DNA from 2 places in the Variovorax sp. FW305-3-2-15-B-LB1 genome. Region 2 is predicted to be linked to the other one. Evidence: predicted binding sites of a transcription regulator. Region 2 holds the regulator's gene; the other holds the start of a gene.
What was found. The regulator sigma-54, encoded in region 2, starts transcription at its own class of promoters, with help from an activator protein. The targets are predictions, from matches to a motif close to TGGCANGNAANCTGCTTT.
Positions count from the first base shown of each region.

Region 1: the regulator sigma-54 is predicted to act here: its motif matches at 7,598-7,615, upstream of AC3WQR_RS14160 (CmpA/NrtA family ABC transporter substrate-binding protein).

Region 1 is NZ_JBYSZY010000019.1:472-15,744, reverse strand. It holds gene AC3WQR_RS14185 (bifunctional protein-serine/threonine kinase/phosphatase) at 1-1,525, shown strand, start outside; gene AC3WQR_RS14180 (MFS transporter) at 1,546-2,811, opposite strand; gene AC3WQR_RS14175 (ANTAR domain-containing protein) at 3,072-4,355, shown strand; gene AC3WQR_RS14170 (ABC transporter ATP-binding protein) at 4,381-5,190, opposite strand; gene ntrB (nitrate ABC transporter permease) at 5,246-6,169, opposite strand; gene AC3WQR_RS14160 (CmpA/NrtA family ABC transporter substrate-binding protein) at 6,183-7,430, opposite strand; gene AC3WQR_RS14155 (nitrate- and nitrite sensing domain-containing protein) at 7,749-9,014, opposite strand; gene tsaD (tRNA (adenosine(37)-N6)-threonylcarbamoyltransferase complex transferase subunit TsaD) at 9,115-10,176, shown strand; gene AC3WQR_RS14145 (alpha/beta hydrolase) at 10,112-10,870, opposite strand; gene AC3WQR_RS14140 (Hsp20/alpha crystallin family protein) at 11,061-11,429, opposite strand; gene AC3WQR_RS14135 (branched-chain amino acid ABC transporter substrate-binding protein) at 11,557-12,840, shown strand; gene AC3WQR_RS14130 (pyridoxal phosphate-dependent aminotransferase) at 12,846-14,039, shown strand; gene AC3WQR_RS14125 (AraC family transcriptional regulator) at 14,051-14,845, shown strand; partial or broken gene AC3WQR_RS14120 (DMT family transporter) at 14,929-15,273, shown strand, end outside.
Region 2 is NZ_JBYSZY010000034.1:54,065-69,337, forward strand. It holds gene AC3WQR_RS20375 (hydroxymethylglutaryl-CoA lyase) at 1-110, shown strand, start outside; gene AC3WQR_RS20380 (CaiB/BaiF CoA transferase family protein) at 103-1,293, shown strand; gene AC3WQR_RS20385 (LysR family transcriptional regulator) at 1,326-2,252, shown strand; gene AC3WQR_RS20390 (DUF2214 family protein) at 2,317-2,769, shown strand; gene AC3WQR_RS20395 (hypothetical protein) at 2,855-3,220, opposite strand; gene argS (arginine--tRNA ligase) at 3,353-5,038, shown strand; gene AC3WQR_RS20405 (SPOR domain-containing protein) at 5,053-5,817, shown strand; gene AC3WQR_RS20410 (thiol:disulfide interchange protein DsbA/DsbL) at 5,970-6,614, shown strand; gene lptA (lipopolysaccharide transport periplasmic protein LptA) at 6,737-7,456, shown strand; gene lptB (LPS export ABC transporter ATP-binding protein) at 7,453-8,247, shown strand; gene rpoN (RNA polymerase factor sigma-54) at 8,265-9,854, shown strand; gene AC3WQR_RS20430 (phospholipase D family protein) at 9,865-11,481, shown strand; gene AC3WQR_RS20435 (LysE family translocator) at 11,486-12,133, opposite strand; gene AC3WQR_RS20440 (YceI family protein) at 12,159-12,791, opposite strand; gene AC3WQR_RS20445 (YceI family protein) at 12,830-13,414, opposite strand; gene AC3WQR_RS20450 (cytochrome b) at 13,411-14,022, opposite strand; gene AC3WQR_RS20455 (sensor histidine kinase) at 14,115-15,273, opposite strand, start outside.

The DNA.
Region 1 (15,273 bases), on a different contig from region 2:
CTACTTCGCCACGCCCGCGACCTGGGAGCCGACCGCCGCGCTCGACCGCCTGATCGGCGCGCAGAACGGCTGGCTGGCCGATCACAACCGCCGGCGCCAGGGCAAACAGGAGGGCGCCGGCACGGCGCTCACCACGCTCACCGCGCTGGTGCTGCACGGCCAGAGCTACACGCTGGCCCACGTGGGCGACACGCGCGCCTGGCGCGTGCGCGCCGACGGCGAGCCCGCGCAGCTGCTCACGCAGGACCACGCCTTCGACCACCCCGACATGCGCAGCCGGCTCACGCGCGCCATCGGCCTGGACGATCAGGTGCGTGTCGACTACCTGCAGGGCGACGTGCGCGTGGGCGACTGCTTCGTGCTCAGCACCGACGGCGTGCACGGCGTGCTCAAGCCGCAGCAGGTGGCCGCGCTCGCGCTGCAGGGCGACGCCGAGGCAGCAAGCGAGGCGCTGGTGCAGGCCGCGCTGGCCGCCGGCACGCGCGACAACGCGACCGCGCTCGTGATTCGCGTGGTGGGGCTCGATGCGCGCCAGCTCGACGACGAACTCGGCGACGGCCGCCGGCTCGCGCCGCCGCCGTGGCTCAAGGTGGGCGACGTGCTCGACGGCTACGTCGTCACCGGCCTGGTGGCCGACACCGGCGTACACCTGCTGTACCAGGCGCGCCATCCGGTCACGCGCGAGCTGGTCGCGCTCAAGACCCTGCACCCCTCGCGCGCCGACGACCCACAGGAGCGCGCGATGCTGGCGCACGAGGCCTGGCTGGGGCAGCGCGTGGGGCAGGGCGGCGGCTTCGTGCGCGTGCACGAGCGCGCCCCGGACGCCAGCGCGCTGTACATCGTGTTCGACTGGCACGGCGGGCGCACGCTCGAGCAGATGCGCAAGGACGGCACGCGCGGCGCCGTGGCCGAGGTGGTCGCCGCGGCCATCGAGGTGAGCCGCGCGCTCGGGCGGCTGCACCGCCACGGCGTGGTCCACCGCGACATTAAGCCCGGCAACCTGCACCGGGGCGACGACGGGCGCTGGCGCATCCTCGACCTGGGCGTGGCGATCTCGGGCCGCGAGGGCGCGGCGCAGCGCGAGCTGCATGCGGGCACGCCGAGCTACATCAACCCCGAGCAGTGGGAGGAAGGCGGCGTGGCCGATGCGGGCAGCGACCTGTTCGCGCTCGGGGCCACGCTCTACCAGTGGCTCGGCGGGCACCTGCCCTACGGCGAGATCGAGCCCTACCAGGTGGCGCGCTACCGGCGCGACCCGGTCGCGCTCTCGCGCCTGCGGCCCGACGTGCCCGTGTGGCTCGACCATTTGGTGCGCAAGGCCGTGGCCCGCGATCCGCGCGAACGCTTCGAGACCGCCGAGGAGATGCTGCTCGCGCTGGAGCGCGGCGCCTCGCGCCCCGTGAACGCGCCCGCCGCCACGCCGCTGATCCGCCGCGACCCGCTCGCGCTGTACCAGCTCGCGCTCGGCGTGTCGGTGCTGTTCAACGTGCTGCTCATCGTGTGGCTTCTCTTCCTGCCACGTTGAGCGGGGGCGGGCGAAGCGGGTCATGAACGGGCGGCCTTGCGAACGGGCGAGGGCTTGGCAGCCGCAGGGGCCGGTGTGACGCGTGCGCGTCCGCCTTTTTCGGCCCAGGTGCGCGTCCAGCGGATCTGCATCACGCGCATCACGCCCAGCATCGCCAGCGAGAGCGCACCGAAGAACACGAAGCCCCAGGCATAGCTGCCCAGGTACTGCTTCGACAGGCCCATGGCGTTGGGCACCAGGCCGCCGCCGAGGGCGCCGATCTCGCCGATCATCGAGCCGGCCACCGCCGTGCTCGTGGGCCAGCGTAGCGGCACCAGCTGGAACAGCGCGCCGTTGCCCGCGCCCAGCGCGGCGAAGCAGACGATCAGCAGCAGCGTGGTGAGCGCCAGCGAGCCCGACGAGAAGCCCACCAGCACGAGGCCCACGGCCACCACCAGCAGCACCACCGTGAGCGTGTTCACGCCGCCCCAGCGGTCGGACAACCAGCCGCCCACGATGCGCACCGCCGCGCCCATGAAGGCCGCGAGCATCGTCAGCTGGCCGGCCTGCACCTTGCTCACGCCGAACTGGTCGTAGTAGTACGAGGGCAGGAAGGTCGTGAGGCCGATGAAGCCGCCGAAGGTCACGCCGTAGATCAGGCTGAAGACCCAGCCGTCTTTCTCGAACAGGCAGGCGATGTGGGCGCGGAAGCTGCCGTGCGGGTCCACGTCCGGCGGCTCCTTGGCGAAGAACACCATCACGACCATCGGGATGAGGATCGCGACGGCGGCCACGCCGTACACCGCCTGCCAGCCCAGCCAGTTGGCCAGCGGCGGCGCCACCAGCACCGACACGGCCGTGCCCACGTTGCCCGCGCCTACCAGGCCCATGGCCAGGCCCTTGTGCTGCGGCGGGAACCAGCCCGAGCCCAGCGACAGCGCCACGCCGAAGCTCGCGCCGGCGATGCCCAGCAGCACGCCCATGGCGAGCAGGTCGTTGAAGCTCTTCACGAAGAAGAAACCGAACAGCATCGCCACGGCGATGAGGCCCATCTCGACCAGCGTTGCCTTCTTGCGGCCGATGTACTGCGACAGCAGGCCCAGCGGAAAGCGCATGAGCGCGCCCGCGATGATCGGCACCGACAGCATCAGGCCCTTCTGCGCGGGCGAGAGGTTGAAGGTCTCGCCGATGAAGGGCGCCATGGCGCCGTTGAGCACCCAGATGCAGCAGGAGAACGAGAAGTACAGGAAGGCCGCGAACAGGGTCGGACTGTGGCCTGACTGCAAGAAATTCCTGAAACCGGACATGGCGTTCAAAGGTGCAAAAAGCCGCGACGCGACCGGGGAGCGGCCGTGTCGACGGACAGGGGTGGAGTCGGGAGGCCGGCGGCGAACGCCGTCGGCATGGGGGTGAGCCCGGCCTGAGGATGGCCGGGTTGGATGCAGGGACCTGCAGCCTCACCAAAGCGGTGCTTCGTTACACCGTGCCCCCTTCGATGCAAGAGGCGTGCCTGCGGATGCAGGCTGGCGTGACCTATGCTTCCCGGGCCTTGCCACACCTTGCCGCCATGTCCCTTCTCGTCGTCCTTTCCCCTGAACCCGCTGAAGGCGAGCCCTTGCCGGCGTCGCTGCAGTTGTCGATCGATGCCGCGGGCGTCGCGGTGCTCGGGCGCGCGGGCTGCCACACGCTGGTGCAGCGCACGCAGGCGCTCGCACCGTCGATGGTCCTGGTGCATCTGGATGAAACAGAGCCGCAGCTCGACGCGCTGCTCGAAGCACTGGCTGCCTGGGGCGGCGCACCGCCATGCGCACTGGGCGTGATGAGCGCGCCGCTGGACGGCGCGCAGCACGCGGCGCTCGTGGCCGCGGGCGTGCACGGGTGGGTACCCATCGAGAGCGCCGATGCGTTCGCCGCACTGACCGCGCAGGCGCAGGCCCGCTGGACCCGCGAGGCCGCGCTGCGCACCGAGCTCTACGCCCTGCGCACGCGCATGGACGAGCGAAAGTGGGTCGACCGCGCCAAGGGCCTGCTGATGTCCGCGCGCGGCATCGGCGAGGACGAGGCCTTCGGCCTGCTGCGCGGCGCCGCGATGCACGCCAACCTGCGGCTGGGCGAGGTGTCGCGCTCGGTCATCGAGGCCGCGCAATGGGCCGAGGCGATCAACCGCGCGGGCCAGCTGCGCATGCTCTCGCAGCGGCTGGTACGCGTAGCGGCGCAGCTCGCGGCCGGCATCGACGCGCAGCGTGCGCGCGTGCTGCGCACGCAGTCGACCGAGCGGGTGCAGCAGACGCTGGATCATCTGACGGCCCTCGAGCTGGGCCCGGCCGGCGTGCGGGCGCTCGGCGAGGTGCAGGCCGCGTGGCTCGCGCTGGCCGTGCTGCTGGCTGCCAAGCCCGTGTCGCAAGGGCTGGCCGCGATCGATGCGCGCGGCGAGGCTTTGCTGTCGGCGGCCGAGTCGCTGACGGACGCGCTGGAGGCCTCGGGTGCGCGGCGCGCGCTGCGCATCGTCAACATCTGCGGGCGGCAGCGCATGCGCGCACAGCGGCTGGCCAAGGACGCGCTGCTGGCCTCGACGCTCGCGGCCGGTGCCTCGCGCGAACGGCTGCTGCCGACCATGAACGAATTCGAAGCCGCGCTGCTGGAGCTGGAGCGTGCCCCGCTCAGCTCGCCCGAGATCCGCGCCGGGCTGGCGAGCGCGCGCGACGAGTGGCTGCGCCTCGTCGGCGGTGTGCAGGCGCTCGACAGTGCCGATGGGCGCGCCACGCTGGTGCGTTCCAGCGAGGCACTCGTGGACACCTTCGAGCGCCTGACCGGGTGGTACGAGCACAGCCTGCAGGTCATCATGTCCTGACGCCCGTCGTGCCGCGCCTGCCGGGTCAGGCCGCGGCCTTCTCCACGTGCGCCTGGCGCGTGTAGAGAAAATCGATCACCGCCTTGCGCGCATGCACATAGGCCGGGTCTTCGGCCAGCGCGACGCGGTTGCGCGGACGCGCGATGTCCACCGCCAGCACGTCGCCGATGGTGGCGGCCGGGCCGTTGGTGAGCATCACGATGCGATCGCTCAGCAGCACGGCCTCGTCGACGTCGTGCGTGACCATGACGACGGTGCTGCGCGTCTTCTGCACGATGGCGAGCAGCTCGTCCTGCAGCTTGGCGCGGGTGAGGGCGTCGAGCGCGCCGAAGGGCTCGTCCATCAGCAGCACCTTGGGCTCCATCGACAGCGCCCGGGCGATGCCCACGCGCTGCTTCATGCCGCCCGAGATTTCGCCGGGGCGCTTCTGCGCCGCGGGCGTGAGGCCCACCAGCGCGAGTGCCGCGTCGGTGCGTTCGCGCAGCTGCGCCTTGTTCTCGGTGACCGCGAACACGCGCTCGACCGCGAGGTACACGTTCTCGAAGCAGGTGAGCCAGGGCAGCAGCGAGTGGTTCTGGAACACCACGGCGCGCTCGGGCCCCGGGCCCTTGATTTCCTTGTTGGCGCACAGCAGCACGCCCTGCGTGGGCGTGGTCAGCCCGGCGATCAGGTTCAGCAGCGTCGACTTGCCGCAGCCCGAGTGGCCGATGAGCGTGACGAACTCGCCCTTGGCCACGTTCAGGTTCACGTCGCGCAGCGCGACGAAGCGGCCCTTGGGCGTCTTGAACGCCTGTTCGACGCCGTGGATCTCGATGTACTTGCTGTCGTCGTTCATTGGAAACCTCCGCGCAGCAGCGCTGCGGTATTCGCCTTCGGAGCGGCCGTGCGGCTCATGACTTCACCTCTTCGAACGTGAATGCGGTGGCGAGCTTGATGAGCGCGAACTCCAGCACCAGGCCGACGATGCCGATCACGAAGATCGCGATGATGATGTTGGCGACGTTGAGGTTGTTCCACTCGTCCCACACCCAGAAGCCGATGCCCACGCCGCCCGTGAGCATCTCGGCCGCGACGATCACCAGCCACGCGGTGCCCACCGCCAGGCGCACGCCGGTGAGCATGTAGGGCAGCACGGCGGGAAAGAGGATCTTGGTGAGGATCTTCCATTCGCTGAGGTTGAGCACCTTGGCCACGTTCATGTAGTCGCTGGGCACGCGCTGCACGCCCACGGCGGTGTTGATGACCATCGGCCAGATCGAGCAGATGAAGATGGTCCAGATCGCGGCCGGGTTGGCGCCCTTGAACACCAGCAGGCCGATGGGCAGCCAGGCCAGCGGCGACACCGGGCGCAGCAGGCTGATGAGCGGGTTGAACATGCGCGAGAGGAACTCGAAGCGCCCGATGGCGAAGCCGGCCGGAATGCCGACCGCTGCCGCCAGTCCGAAGCCCAGCGCCACGCGCTGCAGCGACGAGAGCACGTTCCAGCCCACGCCCTGGTCGTTCGGCCCCTTGCTGTAGAACGGATCGCTGAACACCGTGAGCGCCTGCTGCCAGGTGGCCAGCGGCGAAGGAAAGCCGGTGGTGCTTTTCATGGCCACGATCTCCCACACCAGCACCAGCAGGCCGAAGCCCAGGAACGGCGGGAGCACGCGCATCCAGAAGGCGCGCAGGTCCAGGGGCGTGCGGGTGCGGGGCACGGGTGCCGCCGCCGCAGCGGCCGCAGCGGGGGCGGGTGCCAGGGGCCTGGACACCACGGGCGCGGCGACCTGCGAGGCCACGGCGTCGAGCGGGGAATGGAAGACAGCGCTGACCATGGTGCGTTTCTCCTCAGACATGGAGCTTGAAAGACTCGGCGTACTTCTTCGGGTCCTTGCCGTCCCAGACGGTGCCGTCGAAGAGCTTGCTGGTGCGCAGCACGTCCTTGGGCACGGGCGTCTGCGTGGCGGCGGCGGCCTGCTTGTAGATGTCGATGCGGTTGATCTCGGTGGCCACCTTCAGGTAGTCGGGGTGTTCCTTCAGCAGGCCCCAGCGCTTGTGCTGCGTGAGGAACCACATGCCGTCCGACAGGTACGGGAAGTTCACGGCGCCGCCGTTGTAGAACTTCATGTGGTTGGGGTCGTCCCAGCTCTTGCCCAGGCCGTTGGTGTAGCGGCCCAGGATGCGCTGGTTGATGGCGTCCACGCTGGTGTTGACGTAGCTCTTGTCAGCAATGGTTTCGGCCATCTTGTTCTTGTTCTGCAGGCCGGTGTCGATCCACTTGCCGGCCTCGAGGATCGCGGCCGTGACGGCGCGCGCGGTGTTCGGGTACTTCTTCGTGAACTCCGCGGTGCAGCCCAGCACCTTCTCGGGGTGGTCCTTCCAGATGTCCTGCGTCGTGATGCCGGTGAAGCCGATGCCGTCCATGATCGCGCGCTGGCCCCAGGGCTCGCCCACGCAGTAGCCGTCCATGTTGCCCACGCGCATGTTGGCCACCATCTGCGGGGGCGGCACGGTGATGTTCTTCACGTCCTTGAACGGGTCGATGCCGGCCGAGGCGAGCCAGTAGTAGAGCCACATGGCGTGCGTGCCGGTGGGGAAGGTGTGGGCGAAGGTGTATTCGCCCTTTTCCTTGGCGATGAGCTTGGCGAGCGAGGCCGCATCGACCGCGCCCTTGTCGGCCAGCTTCTTCGACAGCGTGATGGCCTGGCCGTTGTTGTTCAGGGTCATGAGCACGGCCATGTCCTTCTTCGGCCCGCTCACGCCCAGGTGCATGCCGTACACGAGGCCGTAGAGCACGTGCGCCATGTCGAGGTCGCCGTTCACGAGCTTGTCGCGCACGCCGGCCCAGCTGGCTTCCTTGCTCGGCACGATCTTCACGCCGTACTTCTTGTCGATGCCCAGCACCGAGGCCATCACCACGCTGGCGCAATCGGTCAGCGGGATGAAGCCGATCTTCACTTCTTCCTTCTCGGGCTTGTCCGAGCCCTGGGCCCAGACGGCGGCGCGCAGCGCGGGGTCGATGCCCACGGCGCCGAGGGCGGCGGCCTGCAGCACGCGGCGCCGGCTCAGTTTGGTTTTCAGCAGCAGATCGGACATGGGCGGGGCTCCAGAAGTGAAAGACAAAAACGAAAAGGCGTCCGCACCGCGCAGGGGCTGCTCGTGAACGAGCCCTTGCGGGATGGGGACGCCTTTGTCCGGTTCGGTGGGCCGCACCCGCCGTTGGGTGCAACCTGCCTGAAGACCTTGCGGTCTGTGACAAGCTCCATGCAAGCGGTGTGCCAGCCCGCAACTGCCGTTGGGAGCTATGGAAAAGATAGCTGGCAGGGCGCGCCGGTGCAGGAGAAAGTTCCAGTCGGCCTGCGAAACCGGGCTACGCACAACTGTTGTGCGCTGCACCAATCCAAGCGGCCCGGGTCAGCGCCGCGGTGCAGGTTCGAGCGGCAGGTAGTCGGCCATGGCCAGCATCGACTCGGCCACGTCGACGAGGCGGCGCTTCTGGTTCATGGCGGTCTGGCGCAGCATCTTGTGCGCCTCGGCCTCGCTCAGGCGTCGGTGCGCCATCAGCAGGCCCTTGGCGCGCTCGACGATCTTGCGTTCGTTGAGCGAGGCCCGCACGGTGTCGAGCTCGTCGCTCATGGCCTGCAGGCGCTGCGACTGCTCCTGGACCATGTCGAGCACCGAGCGTTCGAGGTGGCGCCCGAGCTGCGCCGGCGTGGCGTCCTGCGCCTGCTGGGCATCGTCAAAGAAGAGCGCGCCGCCGGCCTGCGGGGCCAGCGTGCCGAGCAGTTGCCGGTAGGCCGCCAGCTCGCTGCGCGCCTGGGCGGTCTTGTGGTCGCACAGCGCGCGCAGGTCGGCCGAGAGGCGGTTCTCGACCGTCTGCATGGCGTCGATGCGCCGCGTGCAGCAGTCGAACCAGGCCTGGCTCAGCACCGCGTCGGCGGGCACCGAGGTGGCGCCCTTGCGGCGCAGGCGCTCGAGCTCGGCCAGCACGGCGTCCGACTGGCTGTCGTGCCACAGCGTGCGCACCGCGTCGCCCGAGAAATCGATGAACACCTGGAAGCAGCGCTCCTGCGACTCGATGAGATGGCTCCACTGCTGGCGCTGCGCGTCGTCGCCCCGGCCCAGCGCGAGCGCGGCGGCGCCGAAGGCCCGCTCCTGGCCGGCGAACTCCTTGCCCTGCATGAAGTTGAACATCGCCACCAGCAGGCGCGAGATCTCGGGGTCGGTGGCGCCGTCTGCCGCCTCGAACACCACCGCCAGCAGGCCGGCCACCAGCTTGGCGAAGGCGGCCACGGCCTGCACCGGCTGGAGTTCGAGTGCGTCGATGCGCCGGCGCAGCGCGGGCAGAGCGTCCAGGCCGGGCAGCACCCAGGCGATGCGGCTGAACAGGCGCGCGCCATGGCCGGCGCCCACCGCGCGATGGTGCTCGGCCTCGAGCCGATCGAAGCCGGCGCGCACCTGCTGCTCGAGCGCCAGGCATTCGGCGATCTGCGGGCCGCGCTGGTCGGCAAAGCGCCCGCCGTGCGAGGCCAGGAACACGTTCGACATGCCGCGCTCGCGCTGCAGCGCATGCACGAGCCGCCCGATGGCGCCGACCAGCTCGCTGGTGCGCGCGAGCTGGTCCAGCGCGTCGATCTCGCATCGGCGCGCGGCGATCAGGAAGCTCAGGCCGGAAGTCATTCGTGGGGGCGCAGAAGGAGCGCATCCCGCTCGTGCAACTTCCGTGCCTTGCTTGCCCCTTCGCGGGCGCCGCCGGCGGGCGGCCCCTACACTCGGCGCCATGCTCTTGTTGGGAATCGAATCATCCTGCGACGAGACCGGCGTGGCGCTGGTCGAGTCGCACGGCGACGCGCTGCCGCTGCTGCGTTCGCACGCGCTGCACAGCCAGATCGCCATGCACCAGGCCTACGGCGGCGTGGTGCCCGAGCTGGCCAGCCGCGACCACATCCGCCGCGTGCTGCCGCTCACCGAAGCCGTCATGGCCGAGGCCGGACGCTCGCTGGCCGAGATCGACGTGGTGGCCTACACGCGCGGCCCGGGCCTGGCCGGTGCGCTGCTCGTGGGCGCGGGCGTGGCCTGCGCGCTCGGCGTGGCGCTGGGCAAGCCGGTGCTGGGGGTGCATCACCTCGAAGGGCATCTGCTGTCGCCGTTCCTGAGCGCCGACCCGCCCGAATTTCCGTTCGTGGCGCTGCTGGTGTCGGGCGGCCACACGCAGCTGATGCGGGTCGACGGCGTGGGCCGCTACGAACTGCTCGGTGAAACCATCGACGACGCGGCCGGCGAGGCCTTCGACAAGAGCGCCAAGCTCATGGGCCTGCCGTACCCCGGCGGCCCCTGGCTCGCGAAGCTGGCCGAAGGCGGCGACGCCGCGGCCTTCAAGCTGCCGCGCCCGCTGCTGCACAGCGGCGACCTCGATTTTTCGTTTGCCGGCCTGAAGACGGCCGTGCTCACGCAGGCCAAGAAGCTCGGCGACCAGCTCGAGGCGCGCAAGGCCGACCTGGCCGCCTCCACGCAGGCGGCGATCGTCGAAGTGCTGCTGAAGAAGTCGCTCGCGGCGCTGGACCAGACCGGCCTGAAGCGGCTGGTGGTGGCCGGCGGCGTGGGGGCCAACAAGAACCTGCGCGAGCAGCTGAACGCGGCCTGCGCCAAGCGCAAGGTGCGCGTGCACTACCCCGAGCTGCACCTGTGCACCGACAACGGCGCCATGATCGCCATGGCGGCCGCGATGCGGCTGCAGTCGGGCCTGTCGCAGGCTTCGGAGCGCTACGCCTTCGACGTCAAGCCGCGATGGCCGATGGCATCGCTGATGACGCCCGAGACGCCGCTGCCGGAAACCGTGTAGCCGGCTGCTGCCGTGCACGCCCCAGCGAGGGCAGCGGCAGCACGTCGAGCACGTTGCGCCAGAGCTGGCGCCACTCGGGCCAGTCGTGGCCGCCTTCGGTCGTGAACACGCGCCCCGGGGGCAGGGCGTCGGCCAGCAGCTTGTGGTTGCTGGCAAAGCGGTCGGCCAGGCCGAAACCCAGGTACAGCGGCGGCAGGTCCTGGGAAGGCTTCGGCGCCAGGTACTGCTGGAAGAAGGGCCAGAGCTTGCGGTCGGGTTCCTCGTCGGGCTGCGGCCCGGTGGGGGCCTGCCAGGCGCGCAGGCCGCCGGCCTTCTTGATTTCCGCACCGAGCACGCGGCGCCCGAGGTAGGGCGCCAGCGCCACGATGCCGTCCACCGAGCCCGGCCGCGCCAGTTCGTGGATCAGCGCGCCGAATCCGCCGATGGAAATGCCGACCAGCCAGATCGAGGTGTAGCCCTTGGCCCGCTGCGGCTCGATGACGTCGGCGTGCAGCCGCTCGCTGAGGGTCTGGTCGTAGTAGTAGGAGACGTCCGCATCGACCAGCAGTGCGTCGGCTGCGAGGTGCCGCTCGCGCACGGCGCTGATGAAGCCCTCGCGCTCGAACTCTTCGGGTTTGAGGTAGGCCCCTGGCAGGAAGATCAGGAGCGTGTCGGACCGTTCGTTGTCATTGGCTGACTGCAGGTGCGTTTTCATGGTGCCTTGAGGCACACCCGCTGTCCGCACCGCCCGGGAACTCGATGCGTTTACGAGATGCCCACGAAGAAGAAAGTACTAATAAATCGTCACATCATGTGACGTTATTTGGCACTATTGTGAATACGGCGCTTGTTTAAAGTCAAAACAAGCTGTCACTAACATTTTCTTCGTGGGGGCATCGCCGGGACTAGTTGATCTGCAAGTTCGAAACCTGGCTTGCCGGCACCAGCTTGCCCAGCTTCAGGGTCAGCACGCCGTTCTCCAGCTTGGCTTCGCTGGTGGCCAGGTCGATGGCTTGCGGCAGCTCGTAGGCGAGCTTGATCTGGCGCTTGGCTTCGGCCTTGCTTTCGATGCGGACCACGGCGCCTTCGATGGCCACCGACAGGTCTTCACGCGACAGGCCGGGCACGTCCAGCGACAGGGTCCAGCTCTTGTCGTCCTGCTCGACCAGAGGGGAGCGGCGGGCGCCGGCGAAGGCCTCGTTCACGAAGCGCTCGAAGGCGCGGTCGTGGGCACGGGGAGCGAAATGCGCGCGGTGGGTGGGGGTGAAGAACATGGCGAAAACTCCTGGGTGAATGAACACAATGGGGACATGGAATGTGTGTCCCTTACACTGCGCGGCCTTTCCATCGTGAGTGCCGCTTGACACCTCATCTAGGCGCATCGGCACGCGTTTCAAGACAATGAAAACCCCCTTTATTTGGCGCCGCCAGGCCTTGAAATTCGCAGCGGCGGCGCTATGCGCGACCCCGTTCGCCGGCCTGGCCCAGGCCCCGCAACCCGCCCCCATCCGACTGGCGCTCATCGAGAGCATGAGCGGCCCGTTTGCCAACACCGGCGAGGCCGTGTTCCGCAACCTGCAGTGGGCCGTGGAGCGCGTGAACGCGCGCGGCGGCGTGAAGCTGGCCGGCGGCGCGCGGCCGCTGCAACTGGACCGCTACGACAGCAAGGGCCAGAACGAAGAGGCGCTGTCGGCGCTGCGCGCGGCCATGGACGACGGCACCCGCATCGTGCTGCAGGGCAATTCGTCGGTGACGGCCGCGGCGCTGATCGATGCCATCGACAAGAACAACGAGCGCGACCCCTCGCGCCGCGCGATCTTCCTGAACTACTCGGCGGTCGATCCGGTGCTGACCAACGAGCGTTGCAGCTTCTGGCACTTCCGTTTCGACGCCCATGCCGACATGCGCGTGGCCGCGCTGATGGACGTGGTCAAGGACGACGCGGCGCTCAAGCGCGTCTACCTGATCGGCCAGGACTACAGCTTCGGCCAGGCCGTGCTGCGCGAGTCGCGCCGCCAGCTGGGCGTGCAGCGCCCCGACGTGGAGATCGTCGGCGACGAGCTGCACCCGATGGGCAAGGTGAAGGACTTCGCGCCCTACGCCACCAAGATCCTCGCCAGCGGCGCGCAGGCGGTGGTCACCGGCAACTGGGGCAACGACCTCACGCTGCTCGTGAAGGCCGCGCGCGAGGCTGGCTTCAACGGCAGCTTCTACACCTTCTACGGCAATGCGCTGGGCGCGCCGGCCGCCATCGGCGACGCGGGCATCGGCCGCGTGGTCGCGGTGGCCGACTGGCTGCCGAACGTGCAGACGCCGCAGTCCGAGGCTTTCTACCGGGCCTTCCGCACGCGCTTTCCGCGCCCGGCCGACGACTACGTGCACATGCGCATGCAGCTCTTGGTCGAGTCGCTCGCGCAGGCGCTGGAACGCGCGGGCAGCACCGAGGCCGTGCCGCTGGCGCGCGCGCTGGAGCAGGCCGACGTGAGCCTGTACGGCCAGCGTGGCCGCATGCGCGCGGCCGACCACCAGTTCCAGCAGCAGCTCGTGGTGGGTGTGATGGACAAGCAGGGCAAGCCTGGCGTGCAGTTCGACGTCGAGGGCTCGGGCTATGGCTTTCGCGTGATCAAGACGATCGCACCCGAGCGCGCCGAGCAGCCCACCTCTTGCAAGATGAAGCGCCCCTGAGGCGCATGACCCCGACAGCACAGGAACTCCCCGACATGCGTGAAGCCATCCACCACCTCGAAGCCTCGAAGATCCGCGAAGTCGCCAATGCCGGCATGGGCCGCGACGACGTGCTCGCCTTCTGGTTCGGCGAGAGCGACGAGGTCACTCCCGAGGTGATCCGCCAGGCGGCCATCGAGTCGCTGCAGCGCGGCGAAACCTTCTATGCGCACAACCTCGGCCTGCCCGAGCTGCGCGAAGCCATCGCGCGCTACACCAGCCGCCTGCACCCGACGGTCGACGCCTCGCGCATCGCCGTCACCTCGGGCGGCGTGAGTGCGCTGATGCTCGCGGTGCAGGCGCTGGTCGATGCGGGCGACGACGTGGTCGCGGTCACGCCCGTGTGGCCCAACCTCACGGCGCAGCCTGCGATCATGGGCGCGCAGGTGCGCACCGTGCCGCTGGTGCCGGTGAACGGGCAGTGGACGCTCGACCTGCCCGCCTTGCGCGCCGCGGTCACGTCGAAGACGAAGCTGCTGATCGTCAACGCGCCGAACAACCCCACGGGCTGGACGATGACGCGCGACGAGCAGCAGGCCGTGCTCGACCATTGCCGCGAAACCGGCACCTGGATCCTGGCCGACGAGGTGTACGAGCGGCTGTACTTCGAGCCCACGCCGAATGGCTGTGCGCCGAGCTTTCTCGACATCTCGACGCCGGACGACCGCCTCGTCGTCACGCACAGCTTCTCGAAGAGCTTCCTCATGACCGGCTGGCGCCTCGGCTGGCTGGTGCTGCCGCCGGCGATGGTCGACGGCATCGGCAAGCTGATCGAGTTCAACACCTCGTGCGCCAGCGTGTTCACGCAGCGCGCCGCCATCGCGGCGTTGGAGCACACGGCCGACATCACGCCGCGCGTGGTCGCGCACCTGAAGCAGTGCCGCGACACGCTGGTGCCGCTGCTGGCGGCCGTGCCGGGCGTGCAGGTGGCGCCGGCCAAGGGCGGCATGTATGCCTTCTTCCGGCTCGAGGGTTTCGGCGATTCGCTCGAGCTCGCCAAGCGCCTGGTCGCCGAAGCCGGCCTGGGGCTCGCGCCGGGCAACGCCTTCGCGCCCGAGGCGCAGGGCTGGCTGCGTTGGTGCTTCGCGTCGAAAGACCCGCAGCGGCTGGTGCAGGGCGTCGAGCGGCTGCGCGGCTGGCTGGCCAAGCAGGCGCGCTGAGGTTTTCCGGCATGGCATCGAGGTCCGAGCCCGTCGATGCCGTGCGCATCCGCGGCTCGGCGCTGCCGGGCCTGCAGGCGATCGCGGCCGAATCGAAGCGCAGCTTTCCGCGCCACATGCACGACGTGTTCGGCATCGGCGTGATGGACCGCGGCGGACAGCGCTCCGCCAGCGGGCGTGGCGCGGTCGAGGCGGTGCGCGGCGATGTCATCACGGTGAATCCGGGCGAGGTGCACGACGGCGTTGCGATGCGAGGTGAAGCGCGGGCCTGGCGGATGCTGCATCTGGCGCCTGCGCTGCTGTCGGACGGTGTGCCCCCGGGGTTCGAGCTGACGCGGCCGGTGCTGAGCGATCCGGCACTGCGGCAGGGCTTCGACCGGCTGTTCGTGGCCGTCGTCCAAGGCGACGACGCGCTGGCGCTGGAGCAGGGCGTGCTGCAACTGCTGCGCGATGCCCCCGGCGCGCGGGCTCCTGAGTCGCCGCGCCGTGTGGCGCCGGCAGCGATGGAACGTGCACGTGCACGCATCGCCGACGACTGCATCCACGTGCCCACGCTCGCCGAACTGGCGCGCGAGGCGGGCCTGAGCCGCTACCAGTTGTTGCGTGGCTTTGCAGCTGCCTTCGGCTTGCCGCCGCATGCCTGGCTGCAGCAATGCCGGCTGTCGCGCGCCCGCCGACTGATCGCGCAGGGCAGGGCGCTGGCCGATGCCGCGGCCGGCGCGGGCTTTGCCGATCAGAGCCACATGACCCGGGCCTTCGTGCGCTTCCTGGGCTTCACGCCCGGGGCGTATGCGGCGGCGCGCTAGCTCGATTCCTGCAATTTCGTTCAAGACCGCCGCGCCCCTGGCGGGAGACGCTCGCGCTTTCTGCAGAACGGAAGGCGATCAGGATGTCGGAACGAAGCAAGGGAATGTGGCTGTGCGCGCTCGCGATGGTCACGGTCGGCAGCACGGTGGTCGCGAGCAAGCTCATCGCCAGCGGCCTGCCGCCGTTCACGGCGACCGCGCTGCGCTTTGCGCTGGCGCTGCCCGTGTTCGTGGCGCTGATGGGGTTCCTGCGCGTGCGCTGGCCGCGTCCGGACCGCCACGACGCCGTGCTGCTGCTGTGCCAGGCGGCGGCGGGCAGCGTCGGCTACACGGTGCTGCTGATCCTGGGCGTGCGCTGGGCGCCGGCCGCCGATGCGGGCGTGGTGACCGGCACGCTGCCGGCCATGGCCGCACTGGTGGCTGTGCTG
Region 2 (15,273 bases):
CGGCGCGTGCGCCGCTCAAGGCCGGCCTGCCCGGCGAACCGGTCTACGGCATGACGCCCGAAGCCGGCCTGCCCAAGGGCTTTGTCCAGGAAACCCTCTCTCATGTCTGAAGCCAATCCCTTGCCCTACGCGGGCGTGCGCGTCGTCGAGTTCACCCACATGGTCATGGGCCCGACCTGCGGCCTGCTGCTGGCCGACCTGGGCGCCGAGGTCATCAAGGTCGAGCCCATCGAGGGTGACAACACGCGCCGCCTGCTGGGTTCGGGCGCGGGTTTCTTCCCGACCTTCAACCGCAACAAGAAGAGCATCGCGCTCGACCTGAAGAAGCCCGAAGGCGTGGAGGCCGCGCTGCGCCTCATCGCCACCGCCGACATCGTGAGCGAGAACTTCAAGCCCGGCACGATGAAGAAGCTGGGGCTCGACTACGACACGCTCAGCAAGTTCAACCCGCGCCTCATCTACGTGAGCCACAAGGGCTTCCTGCCCGGCCCGTACGACCACCGCACCGCGCTCGACGAGGTGGTGCAGATGATGGGCGGCCTGGCCTACATGACCGGCCGCGCGGGCGACCCGCTGCGTGCGGGCACCAGCGTGAACGACATCATGGGCGGCATGTTCGGCGCCATCGGCGCGATGGCCGCGCTGCGCCAGCGCGACCTCACGGGCAAGGGCTGCGAGGTGCAGTCGGCGCTGTTCGAGAACAACGTGTTCCTGGTCGCGCAGCACATGATGCAGTTCGCCGCCACGGGCAAGGCCGCCGACCCGATGCCCAGCCGCATCTCGGCCTGGGCCGTGTACGACGTGTTCACCGTGAAGGACGGCGAGCAGATCTTTCTTGCCGCCGTGAGCGACAAGCAGTGGGCCATCTTCTGCAAGGCCTTCGGCCTTGAGGAGATGCTGGCCGACCCGCGCCTGAAGACCAACAACGACCGCGTGCGCGCACGCGAGTGGATGATGCCGATCCTGCGCTCGCACCTCGCCAACCACAGCGCGGCCGAACTCAGTGCGGTGTTCGAGCAGAACGAACTGCCCTTCGCGCCCATCACCAAGCCGCAGGAGCTGTTCGACGACCCGCACCTGAACGCCACCGGCGGCCTCGCGCCCGTGCGCATGAACGACGGCCACATGGCCAAGGTGCCGCTCGCGCCGTTCACGCTGGGCGGCGAACGTCCCGGCATCCGCCTGCAGCCGCCGCACATCGGCGAGCACAGCGCGGCGCTGCTCAAAGAAGTGGGCTACAGCGACGGCGACATCGCCGCGCTGCGGGCGCAGGGCGTCACGGCTGGGGACTGATCTTCGGTGGCGGGCGATATAGTTCCCGCGCCATGGACCGCCTCAAGCAACTCGAATCCTTTGTCTCGGTCGCGACCCGCGGCAGCCTCACCGCGGCGGCCAAGGCGGAAGGCGTGGCGCCCGCGATCATGGGCCGTCGCATCGACGCGCTCGAAGAACGCCTGGGCGTCAAGCTGCTGGTGCGCACCACGCGCCGCATCGCGCTCACGCACGAAGGCAGCGCCTTTCTCGAAGACTGCCAGCGCCTCCTGACCGAGTTCGCGAACGCCGAGGCCAGCGTGAGCGCCGGCGGCGTGAAGGCCAGCGGCCACCTGCGCGTGACCGCGCCGGCCGGCTTCGGCCGCCGCCACGTCGCGCCGCTGGTGCCGCGCTTTCATGCGCTGCATCCCGAGGTGACGATCTCGCTGAACCTCAGCGACCGCGTGGTCGACGTCACCGGCGAGAGCTTCGACTGCGCCGTGCGCGTGGGCGACCTGCCCGACTCGTCGCTGGTGAGCGTGCGCCTGGCCGACAACCGCCGCCGCTGCGTCGCCACGCCCGAGTTCCTGCGCCGCCACGGCGCGCCCAAACACCCGGGCGAGCTGTCGCGCTTTGCCTGCCTCACGCTGTCGAGCGACGCCTCGCAGACGCGCGGCTGGGCCTTTCGCATTACCAGCGAGGAGGGCGTGCAGGAACTCATCCACCTGCGCCCCAGTGGCCCGCTCGATTGTTCCGATGGCCAGGTGCTGCACGACTGGTGCCTGGCGGGCCACGGCATCGCCTGGCGCAGCACCTGGGAGGTCGAGGCCGAGATCGACGCCGGCCTGCTCGTGCCCCTGCTCGACGACTTCGCCGCGCCGCCCAACGGCATCTATGCGGTGTTCACAGGCACCAAGCACCTGCCGCTGCGCGTGCGACTGTGGCTTGATTTCCTCAAAGCGCAGTACGGGCAGCCGGAATTCTGGGGCGGGCGGTCCTGAAATCGTGACCGGGCGGCACAATGCTTTTTGCATTTGCTTGCAACCCCGATGAAGAAAGTTTCCGATGACCCTCGAAGCCATCCTCGCCTACCTGCATCTGTTGGCCATCCTCACGATGGTTGTGTTCATTTCCAGTGAAGCCGCGCTGTGCCGCGTGCAATGGCTCAATGCCGCCGTGGTCGAGCGGCTGGCCAAGGTCGACATGGTCTACGGCATCGCCGCGATCGCCGTGCTGGCCACGGGCATCGCGCGCACCTGGTGGGGCGTGAAGGGCACGGCCTGGTACTGGACCAACCCGCTGCTGCACGTGAAGCTCACGCTGTTCATCATCGTGGGCGTGCTGTCGATCTTCCCGACGCTGACCTACTTCCGCTGGCGCAAGACGCTGCGCGCCACGGGCAAGCTGCCGGCGGAGGCCGACATCCTGAAGACGCGCAAGCTGGTGATGATCCAGGCGCACCTGATCGCACTGATCCCGCTGGTGGCGGTGTTCCTGGCGCGCGGCTTCGGCAAGTAATCAACACAAAAGACAAAAGAAAAGGCCCGCATGAGCGGGCCCTTCGGGAGTAACAAATGTCAGCGCCACACGGCGCCGCGCCGGATCAGGCCTTGGCCGCGTCGGCTTCGCACTTCTTCATGAAGCTGTTCTTGGCGGCACCGGCCAGGGCCTTGCCGTTCTTGTCGAGGGCCTTGGCGGCGCAGGCGGGTCCGGCGGCGGCCTTGGTGCACTTCTTCATGAAGCTGTTCTTGGCGGCGCCGGCCAGGGGCTTGCCGTTCTTGTCGATCGCCTTGGCATCGCAGCTGGCGCCACCGGCGGGTGCGGCCGCAGCGGCAGGGGCTGCCGCAGGTGCGGCGGCGGCAGCGGGGGCCACGACCGGGGCGGGTGCCTTGTCCTGCGCGTAGGCGCTGAACGACAGGCAGGCGCCGAGCGCGACGGTGGAGGCGACCAGGGAAAGGAGCTTCTTCATGGTGGATATGTCCTTGCAAGGTTGAGTTGTGACAGACGCCCCGCCTCGGGGCCGACCATCCTAACGGGCGACATCGCCCATCGGATGACGATCGTTAACTGGGTCCGGGTTTGCCCCCGGTAAAATTCACAGATGCTATTGGTCAAACAGGAGCTGCTCGCGGCGCTCGCGAACACGCTCGAAACCCTCTCTCCCGGCGCCGGCGCCAAAGCCGCGTTCGAGTCGCCCAAGGTGGCGGCGCACGGCGATTTCGCCAGCACCGCTGCCATGCAGCTCGCCAAGCCGCTGGGGCGCAAGCCCCGCGAACTGGCCGAGGAACTGAGCGCTGCGCTGCTCGCCACCCCTGCTTTCGGCCAATGGGTCGAGGCCATCGAGATCGCCGGCCCCGGCTTCCTCAACATCCGCCTGAAGGCTGCCGCCAAGCAGCAGATCGTGCGCGAGGTGCTGGCCGCCGGCGCAGGCTTCGGCCAGCAGCCCGCCACCGGCGAAAAGGTGCTGGTCGAGTTCGTCTCGGCCAACCCGACCGGTCCGCTGCACGTCGGCCACGGCCGCCAGGCCGCGCTGGGCGACGCCATCTGCAACCTGCAGGCCTCGCAGGGCCAGAGCGTGTGGCGCGAGTTCTATTACAACGACGCCGGCGTGCAGATCCAGACGCTGGCCAACAGCACGCAGCTGCGTGCCAAGGGCTTCAAGCCCGGCGACGCCGAGTGGCCCAGCGGCGAAAAGGCCCCGGCCTACAACGGCGACTACATCGCCGACATCGCCGAGGACTTCAAGGCGAAGAAGACCGTCAAGTCGGACGACCGCGAGTACACCGCCAGCGGCGACATCGACGACCTGGACAGCATCCGCGAATTCGCCGTGGCCTACCTGCGCCGCGAGCAGGACCTCGATCTGCAGGCTTTCCGCGTGCGCTTCGACAACTACTACCTCGAGTCCAGTCTCTACACCAGCGGCCGCGTCGAGGCGGCCGTGGCCAAGCTCGTGGCCGCCGGCAAGACCTATGAGCAGGACGGCGCGCTGTGGCTGAAGTCGACCGACTACGGCGACGACAAAGACCGCGTGATGAAGAAGAAGGACGGCACGTACACGTACTTCGTGCCCGACGTCGCGTACCACATCGCCAAGTGGGAGCGCGGTTTCCACAAGGTCGTGAACATCCAGGGCACCGACCACCACGGCACCATCGCGCGCGTGCGCGCCGGCCTGCAGGCCGCGGGCGAAGGCATTCCCGAGGGCTACCCCGACTACGTGCTGCACACCATGGTGCGCGTCGTGAAGGGCGGCGAAGAGGTCAAGATCAGCAAGCGCGCCGGCAGCTACGTCACGCTGCGCGACCTGATCGAGTGGACCAGCACCGATGCCGTGCGCTTCTTCCTGCTCAGCCGCAAGCCCGACACCGAATACACCTTCGACGTCGACCTGGCGGTCACCAAGAACAACGACAACCCCGTGTACTACGTGCAGTACGCCCACGCGCGCATCTGCTCGGTGCTCGCGGCCTGGGGCGGCGACGTGGCCGCGCTCAAGGCGGTCGACCTGTCGCCGCTGGACAGCCCGGCAGCCCAGGCGCTGATGCTGCTGCTGGCCAAGTACCCGGCCATGCTGACGGCGGCAGCGAAGGATTTCGCCCCGCACGACGTGACTTTCTACCTGCGCGAACTCGCGGCCAGCTACCACAGCTACTACGATGCCGAGCGCATCCTGGTGGACGACGAGCCGGTCAAGCTGGCGCGTCTCGCACTCGTCGCAGCGGCCGCGCAGGTGCTGCACAATGGCCTCGCGATCCTCGGCGTCAGTGCGCCGAGCAAGATGTGAATCACCCTCTGAACATGAAGAAGACAAGCAGACAACGCGGCAACATCGTCATCGGGCTGATCATCGGCCTGGTGCTCGGTCTGGGCGTCGCCCTGGGCATCGCGGTCTACGTCACCAAGGTGCCGATCCCGTTCGTCAACAAGACGCAACGCGGCGGTGCCGAGCAGGACGAAGCCGAAGCCCGCAAGAACCGCGACTGGGACCCGAACGCGCCGCTGGCCGGCAAGGCCGGCGCGCCCAAGCCCGCCGCCACGCCGCCGGCCGCCACGGCCACCGGCCCGGTGAACCCGATCACCGGCGCGCCCGCCACCGTGGCGCCCGGCACGCCGCCTGTCGCCACCGCGCCGGTCACCGCCCCGGCCCCCGTGGTGGTGGCGCCCAAGCCGGCGCGCCCCGCGCCGGTGCCGGCCGAAGCCAATGCCCTGCCGCCGTCGAACGATCCGCTGGGCGACCTGGCCCGGGCCCGCGCGGGCGGCAGCACGACCACCGCGTCCGCCGCGCCGAGCCACACGGCCGCCGCGCCGTCGTCGTCGGGTGCCGACCCCTTCATGTACTTCGTGCAGGCCGGCGCCTTCCGCACCACCGACGACGCCGAGGCGCAGCGCGCCAAGCTGTCGCTCATGGGTGTCGAGGCCAAGGTCACCGAGCGCGAGCAGGCCGGTCGCACGGTTTACCGCGTGCGCGCGGGCCCGTTCAACAAGAAGGACGACGCCGACCGGCTCAAGGAACGGCTCGACGGCGGCGGTCTCGAATCGGCGCTGGTGCGCGTGCAGCGCTGACCGACGCTTTTCCTGAACAGCCTTTAAGCTCTCGCCCGCGCGGCATTCGCCGCACTCGTTTGTCAATTCCAGCGCCTCGGTCGCGCCGCCCACGGGGAACTCCCGGCGGCGCGCCGGCTCTGTACTGCGGTACCCACAGGAGAACCTTTTCCATGAAACGTCGTGACTTTTCGCTGGCCGCCACTTCGATCGGGCTGCTTTCGCTGGCTGCCGTTCCGGCACACGCCCAGCGCGCCCCCAAGGCCGGCACCGATTTCCTCGTGCTCGACAAGCGCGTGCCCGTCGATGCACCCGCCGGCAAGGTCGAGGTGGTCGAGTTCTTCTCGTACAACTGCCCGCATTGCAACGACTTCGAGCCCTCGCTCGAAGCCTGGGTCAAGGCAGCCCCGAAGGAAGTGGCCTTCCGCCGCATCCCCGTGCCCTTCGTGGGCAACGACGTCGAAGCCAAGCAGCGCCTGTACTTCACGCTCGAAGCCATGGGCAAGCTGGACGAGTACCACCCGAAGGTCTTCGCCGCGATCCACGCGCAGCGCCAGAACCTGAACGGCGAAGCCAACATCCAGGCCTGGGCCGAGCGTGCCGGCCTCGACGGCGCCAAGTTCAAGGAAACCTTTGCGTCCTTCGGCGTGGCCAGCAAGGCCCGCCGTGCGGCGCAGCAGACCGAGGCCTACAAGGTCGCCGGCGTGCCGGCCCTGGCCGTGGCGGGCCGTTGGTATGTCGACGGCGAAACCGCCGGCAGCATGTCCAAGGTGCTGCAGGTCGCGACCTTCCTCATCGGCGAAGCCAAGAAGGGCTGACCGACCCGGCGACCTGCTTTCTTGGTCGAATGCAAGGCCCGCTTCGGCGGGCTTTTTCATTGGCGGCGGTGGGCAATTGCCATCCCACGCATACAATGTTTCAGAGCAAGTTTCGTGCCTTTATGACATTGCCCTCCATCCCCACATTCCCCACCCTTCGTCGCCTCGGCCGCCTGGCTTTCGGTGCGCTGTTGCTGGCCGGTGCCGCCTCGGGCGCTCTGGCCGAAACCGCCGACCGCACCAAGCCGATGAACATCGAGTCCGACTCGATGCGCTACGACGACCTGAAACAGACCAGCGTGTTCACCGGCAACGTGCTGGTCACGAAGGGCACGATCATCATCCGCGGCGCGCGGCTGGACGTGCGCCAGGACGCCGAGGGCTACCAGTACGGCGTGGTCACGGCGGCGCCCGGCAAGCTGGCCTATTACAAGCAGAAGCGCAACGCCGGCGACGAGTGGATCGAGGGCGAGTCGGAAGTCATCGAGTACGACAGCCGCGCCGACAACGTCAAGTTCATCCGCCGTGCCGTCATGCGCCGGCTGATCGGCGCCACGGCCAACGACGAGAGCAGCGGCGCGCTGATCGTCTACGACCAGAGCAACGACACCTACACCGTCAACGGTTCCCTCGTGCCGCCGAACGCCGGCGTCTCGGCGGGCGGCGGCGGCCGCGTCAAGGCCATCCTCACGCCGAAGGCCACGCCGGCCCCGGCGGCGCCCGGCTCCGCACCGGCAGCGGGTGGCAAGAAGCCCGCGGCCCCGGCACCCACTCCCGCGCCCGGCGCCGGGCTGCGCCCGAGCACCACGCTGGGCGGCACCGAAGGGGAAGGGCGCAAGTGATCGAAACCGCAGGAACCCAGACCGCCGACGGCATTCCGGGCAGCCGCCTCGTGGCGCGCGGCCTCAAGAAGAGCTACGGCAGCCGCACGGTCGTGAAAGACGTCTCGCTCGACGTGCAAAAGGGCGAGGTCGTCGGACTGCTCGGCCCCAACGGCGCGGGCAAGACCACCTCGTTCTACATGATCGTCGGGCTGGTGCGCGCCGACGCCGGCGAGATCACCATCGACGGCGAGCCCATCGCCCACATGCCCATCCACCGCCGCGCGCGCATGGGCCTGAGCTACCTGCCGCAGGAAGCCTCGATCTTCCGCAAGCTCACGGTCGAGGAAAACGTGCGCGCCGTGCTCGAGTTGCAGCGCGAGCCCGACGCCAACGGCCGCATGATGCCGCTGACCAAGCAGCACACCGAAGAGCGCCTGGCCGACCTGCTGGCCGACCTGCGCGTGGACCACCTGCGCGATTCGCCAGCGCTCGCGCTGTCGGGCGGCGAGCGCCGCCGCGTCGAGATCGCGCGCGCGCTGGCCACGCAGCCGCGCTTCATCCTGCTGGATGAGCCCTTCGCCGGCATCGACCCGATCGCGGTGATCGAGATCCAGCGGATCATCAGCTTCCTGAAAGAGCGCGGCATCGGCGTGCTCATCACCGACCACAACGTGCGTGAGACGCTGGGCATCTGCGATCACGCGTTCATCATCAGCGACGGGCACGTGCTGGCACAAGGCACACCCTCGGAGATCGTCGACAACGCCGAGGTACGCAGGGTGTACCTGGGCGAGCACTTCCGCATGTAAGGGCGGGGGCGGTTCCTATGAAGCAAGGGCTGTCCCTTCGCGTCTCGCAGCATCTGGCACTGACGCCACAGCTGCAGCAGTCCATTCGCCTGCTCCAGCTCTCCACGCTCGAACTGAGCCAGGAGGTGGAGCAGATGCTGGACGAGAACCCGTTCCTCGAACGCACCGCGGAAGAAGCGGCGCGCGAGGAGTTCGGGCTGGACACGGCCGACGCGCCGGTGCCGCGCGACGACGCGGGCGAGGGGGAGGCCGAGTTCACGCCCTCCGCCGCCAGCACGTCCTCCACGTCCAGCGACACCACCACCTCGACCCCCGACTCCGACGGCCCCGCCGCCGAGATCGCCGAGCGCGAGCCCGACTGGGAAGGCGACGGCACCGTCGACATGGCGCCCGACGACAGCGAGTGGGGCAGCGACGCACCCGCGCGCCAGAACAACCTGGGCGACGACGAGCGTGCCGACGCCACCGAGCTCGCGCGCAGCCAGGAGTCGCTGCAGTCGTTCCTGCACCGCCAGGCGCTGAGCCTGCGCCTGAACGAAAACGACTGTGCCGCGCTGCGCTTCCTGATCGAATCGCTCAACGACGACGGCTACCTCGAAGACTCGCTGCCCGCGCTGGCCTCGGGCCTGGCGGGCGACGACAACGACCAGTTCGACGACCTGGTGCACCACTTCCAGGTGGCGCTGGGCCTGCTGCAGAGCCTGGAGCCGGTCGGCGTCGGCGCGCGCGACCTCGGCGAATGCCTGAGCATCCAGCTCAAGGCGCTCGCCAGCGAAGACGAGACCGAGGCCGAAGCGCTCATCCGCAAGACCGCCATCGCGATCTGCAAGCAGCCGATGGAGCTGCTCGCGCGGCGCGACTTCAAGCGCCTGGCCACGCTCACGCGAACCAACGAAGACCTGGTGCGCTCGGCGCTGCAGGTCATTGCGCGGCTCGAACCCAAGCCGGGACGCCGCTTTGTCGACGTCGAGCGCAACATCGTCATCCCCGACGTGATCGTCACCAAGACCGGGCGCGGCACCAATGTGAAGTTCCGCGTCATGCTCAATCCCGAGGTCATGCCGCGCCTGCGCGTGCACGACATCTACGCCGGCGCGCTCAAGTCGCACAAGGGCGAGGGCAGCCAGGCGCTGTCGCAGCGGTTGCAGGAGGCGCGCTGGTTCATCAAGAACATCCAGCAGCGCTTCGACACCATCCTGCGCGTGAGCAACGCCATCGTCGAGCGCCAGAAGAGCTACTTCGTGCACGGCGAGCTGGCCATGCGCCCGCTGGTGCTGCGCGAGATCGCCGACGAGCTGGGCCTGCACGAGTCGACCATCTCGCGCGTGACCACCGCCAAGTACATGGCCACGCCCTTCGGCACGGTCGAGCTCAAGTACTTCTTCGGCTCGGCGCTGGGCACCGAGACCGGCGGCAACGCGTCGAGCACCGCGGTGCGCGCGCTGATCAAGCAGTTCGTGAGTTCCGAGAGCATCAAGAAGCCGCTGTCCGACAGCCAGATCTCCGAGATGCTGAAAGAGCAGGGCATCGAGTGCGCGCGCCGCACCGTGGCCAAGTACCGCGAAGCCTTGCGCATCGCACCGGCCAACCTGCGCAAAGCCCTGTAGAAAGCTCACGATGACCCGTCGCCTGCTGTCGCGCTGGGGGCATTGGGTCTTCGCCCTCGTGGCTGCATCGCTGTTCGCCGGCTGTGCCACCTTGCCCGACGAGGCACCGCGCCCGCCCACCAAGGCCATCGCCGTCTCGGCCGACACCGCGCTCGGCAAGATCGCGCTGGCTTCGCAGCCCGACCCCGACCTCAGCGGCTTTCGCCTGATGCCCGGCGGCGACTTCGCCTTCGACACGCGGCTGCAACTGGCGCGCCGCGCGCAGCGCACACTCGACGTGCAGTACTACCAGATCGAGAACGACGAGACCGGCCGCTACCTGCTGCGCACCCTGCGCGATGCGGCCCAGCGCGGCGTGCGCGTGCGCCTCTTGATGGACGACCTGTACACGTCCGGCGAAGACGAGTTGCTGCTCGGCCTGGCCGCCACGCCGAACGTGGAGCTGCGCCTGTTCAACCCGTTCCCGGCCGGGCGCGGCAGCCTGCTCAAGCGCTTCACCGCGTCGCTGTTCGACTTCAGCCGCGTCAACCGCCGCATGCACAACAAGCTCTTCATCGCCGACGGCGCGATGGCGGTGGCGGGCGGGCGCAACATCGGCAACCAGTACTTCCGCCGCACCACCGGCCCGAACTTCATCGACCTCGACACCTTCGTCACGGGCGCGCTGATCCCGCGCCTGGGCGTGCTGTTCGACCAGTACTGGAACAGCCCGCACGTGCGCCCGATCGGCGCGGTCGTGCACACCGACCTGCCGCGCGAAGAACTGCAGCGCCGCTTCGACGCCGCCACCGGCCCCGACACCACGCCGCCGCCGCCCAGGCCCGCGCCCAACGACCTGCTCGGCTACAGCCCCGTGGCCGACGACCTCGACGCCGGCAAGCTCGGCCTGATCTGGACCACCGCCGAGGCCTACGCCGATTCGCCCGACCGCGTGATCGGCAAGACCGCGTCGTACGGCGGCGTGCCGTTGCTCGACGTGGACAGCGTGCGCTACAACGTGGTCGAGCAGATGCGCCGCGCGCGCAGCGAGGTGACGCTGGTCTCGCCCTACCTGATCCCGGGCGCGTCAGGGCTGGAGGTGATGCGCGAGATCCGCGGGCGCAACGTGAAGATCAGCGTGGTCACCAACTCGCTCGCCGCCACCGACGAGCCGCTGGTCCACACCGCCTACCGCCGCTACCGCGCGGACATGCTCGCGCTGGGCGCCGAGTTGCACGAGCTGAGTTCCGCGCGCACGCGGCGCAGCGTGCGCCTCGGCCTCTTTGGCACGTCGGTGGGGCGGCTGCACGCCAAGTCGGCGGTGATCGACCAGCGCATCCTCTTCGTCGGTTCGATGAATTTCGATCCGCGCTCCGAGATCCACAACACCGAGATCGGCCTGTTCATCCGCAGCCCCGAGATGGCGCAGCAGACCTTGAAGCTGCTCGACGTGCTCAAGCAGCAGGGCGCCTACCGGCTGCGCTTTGCCGAGGGCGGCGATGCAGCGGCAGGCGGCTCGCGGCGCATCGAGTGGGTCAGCGAGGAAGGTGGCAAGACCACCGTACTGCACGAAGAGCCCGACTCGGGCTTCTGGGACCGCACCATGCTCGAGCTGCTGTCGCCGCTCACGCCCGAGAGCCTGCTCTAGCGCCTCAGGTGCCGCGCACCGCCGACCACACGAGCCGCAGGCCCAGCAGGCCCATCACGCCGCCGGCCGCGCGGTCGATCCAGGTCTTGTAGCGCAGGTAGGCCGCGCGCGGCGCGGCCGAGGACAGCGCCAGCGCGACGATCGCGTACCAGCCCGTCTCGATGCAGAAGATCACGGCCGGCACCGCGAGCGCCAGCACCAGCGGGACCTCGCGCGGCAGGAAGGCCGCGAAGATGCTCGCGTACACCACCGCCGTCTTCGGGTTGCTGACCTGCGTGGCCAGGCCGAGCAGGAAGGTGCGTCCGCTGCGGCCCTGGCTGCGGGGCGAGGCGTCCGTGTCGGGCGTGATCGCGAGCGGCTGCCGCGCGCCGCGCCAGATGCGAAAGCCCAGGTAGATCAGGTAGGCGCCGCCGAAGGCCTTGATCGCGAGGTACAGCGCCGGCACCGCGAGGAACGCTGCCTGCAGCCCGGCCAGCGCCGCGATGGAGAACGCCAGCCCGCCGGCGCCCATGCCCAGGGCCGCCGCCAGCCCGTCGCTGCGTGAGGCCACGGCCGTGCGCGCCACCATCACGAAGCTCGGGCCCGGGCTCATCGCGCCCACGGCCATGGCGCCGGCGATGCCGAGCAGGGACAGGAGGTGGGCGTCGGTCATGGGGTGGCTCCGGTGGGGGATGGGTTCATTGCACGTTCACGGCTTCGACCTGCACCAGCAGCTTCACCTTGTTCTCGAAGCCGAAGTTCAGGCCCCAGGTGATGCCCCAGTCGCTGCGCTGCACGGTGGCCTCGAAGTCGCCGCCGCAGACCTGGCGGTTGATCAGTGGGTTCAGGTAGCAGTTGAAGCGCACGGCCTTCAGCGTCACCGGTTTGGTCTGGCCCATGAGCGTGAGCGTGCCGGGCACGTCGGTCACCTTGTCGCCGCTGAAGTCGATGCGCTCGGCCACGAAGCGGCCGGTGGGGAATTCGGCCACGTTGAAGAAGTCCTTGCTCTGCACGTGGCGGTTGAGCAGGTCGACGCCGGTGTTGATGGAGCTGATGTCCATCGTGATGTCGACCTTGCCGCTGGCGCCGGTGCCGTCGATCTGCACCGAGCCGTCCTTGGTGCTGAAGCGGCCGCGGTTGGTGGTGGTGCCGTAGTGGCCCATCTCGTACATGACGAAGGTGTGGGTCGGGTCGATCACATAGCTCGCATTTTTGACCGGCCCGCCCGCGGGCTTGGCGGCCAGCGGCGGCGCGGTGTATTCCTGGGCCGTTGCGGCCAGCGGCAGGGCCGCGCCCGCACACAGGACCGCGGCGAAGAAGAGCTTGTTCATGGCAAGGGAAGAAGGATGCATGGGAAATGAAATCGTCGTCACAGCGGCCCGAGGCCCGCGAGCGTCAGCTTGAAGCGCACCTGCACCTCGTTGCCGACCACCGAGGTGTCGGTCCATTCGCCGTCGCCCACCTTGTAGTCGAGCCGCTGGATCGTGAGCGTGCCCGTGGCGACCGAATACGCGCCGCCCGACGACACGATGCTCACGGGCACTGTCACGTACTTGCTGACGCCCTTGATGGTGAGCTTGCCGGCCATCTCGAAGCGGCCCTCTCCCAGCGCCTTGATGGCGCTCGAGCGGAAGCTGGCCTGCGGGAAATGCGCGGTGTCGAACCAGGTCGGCTTGGGCAGCTCGGCATCGCTCATGGGCACGCCGAAGCCGGCGCTGGCGGTGTCGATCTGCAGCACGACCGAGCCGCCCTCGGGCTTCTTCGGGTCGAAGGCGACCTGCGCGTCGAAGCGCTTGAAGCTGCCTTCCACTGGCACGCCCATCTGCTTGCTGACGAAGGCGATCTGGCTCTTCTCGGGCACCAGCTTCGCGGTGGTGGCCGGCAGGGGCTCGGCCGCGGCGTGCAGCGCGAGGCCGAAGAGGGCGGCGGCGCCCCACAAAAGACGGGTCGTCATCCGGCGGATTCCTTGCGTGGCGCGGGCCACATGCGTTGCAACAGACCGTCGTGGTCGATCCAGTGGTGCTTGAGCGCCGCCGCCACGTGCAGCAGCGTGACGCCGGCCAGCAGAAAGGCGCTGCGCTGGTGCAGCGGCTTGAGCACGGCCTCGGCGAAGTCCTTGTCGACCGCCACCAGGTCGGGCAGCGGCAGCAGGCCGAACCACACGACCGGCACGCCCATGCCCGAGCTGTAGGCCCAGCCGAACAGCGGGACCGCGAAGAACAGCAGGTACATCAGCGCATGGCTGATGCGGTGGGCGGCCCGCTGCCAGGTCGGCATGGCCGCCAGCACCCGCGCCGACAGCGGCGGCGGGCGGTGCGTGAGGCGCCACAGCAGCCGCAGCGCCGACAGCAGGAGGATGGTGATGCCGGCCCACTTGTGCCAGCTGTAGAGCTTCAGACGCTGCGGCGAGAAGGGCAGGCCCGTCATGTAGAGCCCGACGCCGAGCGAGCCGACGATCATCGCCGCGAGCAGCCAGTGCAGGGCCATCGCGACCCGCCCGTAGCGGGGCTCGCGCAGGGCGGCGGCGCCAACGGCAGGGGCGGGAAGGGGTTCGACGGGCATCGGGGCAGGGGCGGCGGCGGCCTGTGCGCGGAGCATAGCTCGGAAGCGATGACACCGCAGCGGGGCCGGCCCGCGCCGGAAGGCACCGCGCGCTACGTCGACGACGGCGGTTGTTGTTGCTGTTGCTGGGCCCGCAGCAGCACGCGCCGCAGCGCGTCCGGCTGCACCGGCTTGCGCAGCGCATGCCAGCCGCGCGCGGCGGCCAGCTGCTGCGTGGCTTCGGTGATGTCGGCCGAGATCAGCGCGATCGTCAGCGCGGGCTTGCGCTGCGCCAACCGCTCGGCCAGCGCGATGCCGTTGAACGCGCCGGGCAGGCGGATGTCGCACAGCGCCGCGTCGAGCGCGTCCAGGTCGGCCAGCGCGAGCGCCTCGGCGGCGCTGGCGTAGATGCGCGGCGCCACGTGCCAGTGCCGCAGCAGCGCCGAGAGGCTGTCTGCCACCACGATGTTGTCTTCGACCACCAGCACGGCGAGCCCCGGGCGCAGCACGGCGTCGGCATCGGGCTCGTCCAGCGCCACGGAGGGCGCGGGCGCCGGCACGGCCGCCGCACCGGGGCGGGCCGCCGGCAGCTCGAAGCTGAAGACCGAGCCCTTGCCCGGCGCCGAGCGCAGCGCGACCTCGATGCCCAGCTGCCCCGCCAGCCGCCGCACGATCGCCAGCCCCAGGCCGTGGCCGTGCTGCAGGTTGCGCTCCACGTTGCCGACCTGCTCGAAGTCGTCGAACACGCGGGTCTGCGACTCGGCGGCGATGCCGATGCCGCTGTCGCGCACCTCGACGCGCCACGCGCGCCCGGTGTCGGTGCCGGGCCGGCGGCGCGCCCGCACGGCCAGCAGCACGCGCCCGCGCGGCGTGAACTTGAGGGCGTTGTCCAGCAGGTTGGAGAGCACGCGGCGCAGCGCCACCGCGTCGGTCCAGGCCACCGCTTCGGCCGGGCAGCGCACCGCGACGCGGCCCTCGCCGGCCTGGCGCGCCAGCTCGTTCAGCAGCGGCGCCAGCGCCACTGCCGCCGGGCGCAGCGGATCGACCGCGGCCTCGATGCGGCCGATTTCGAGCAGCTGGTTGGTCAGGCCCTCGAGCGCCTGCTGCGCGCGCGAGAGCGAGGCCACCGTGTGCTGCACGGCCGCGCTGTCGGTGCCGTGCTGCAGCTGCTGGCGCAGCACCTCGGCCTGCAGCCCGATGGCCATCACCGGCTGGCGCAGGTCGTGGTTGGCCGCCGAGAAGAAGCGCAGCCGCTCGGCCTGGGCCTGCTCG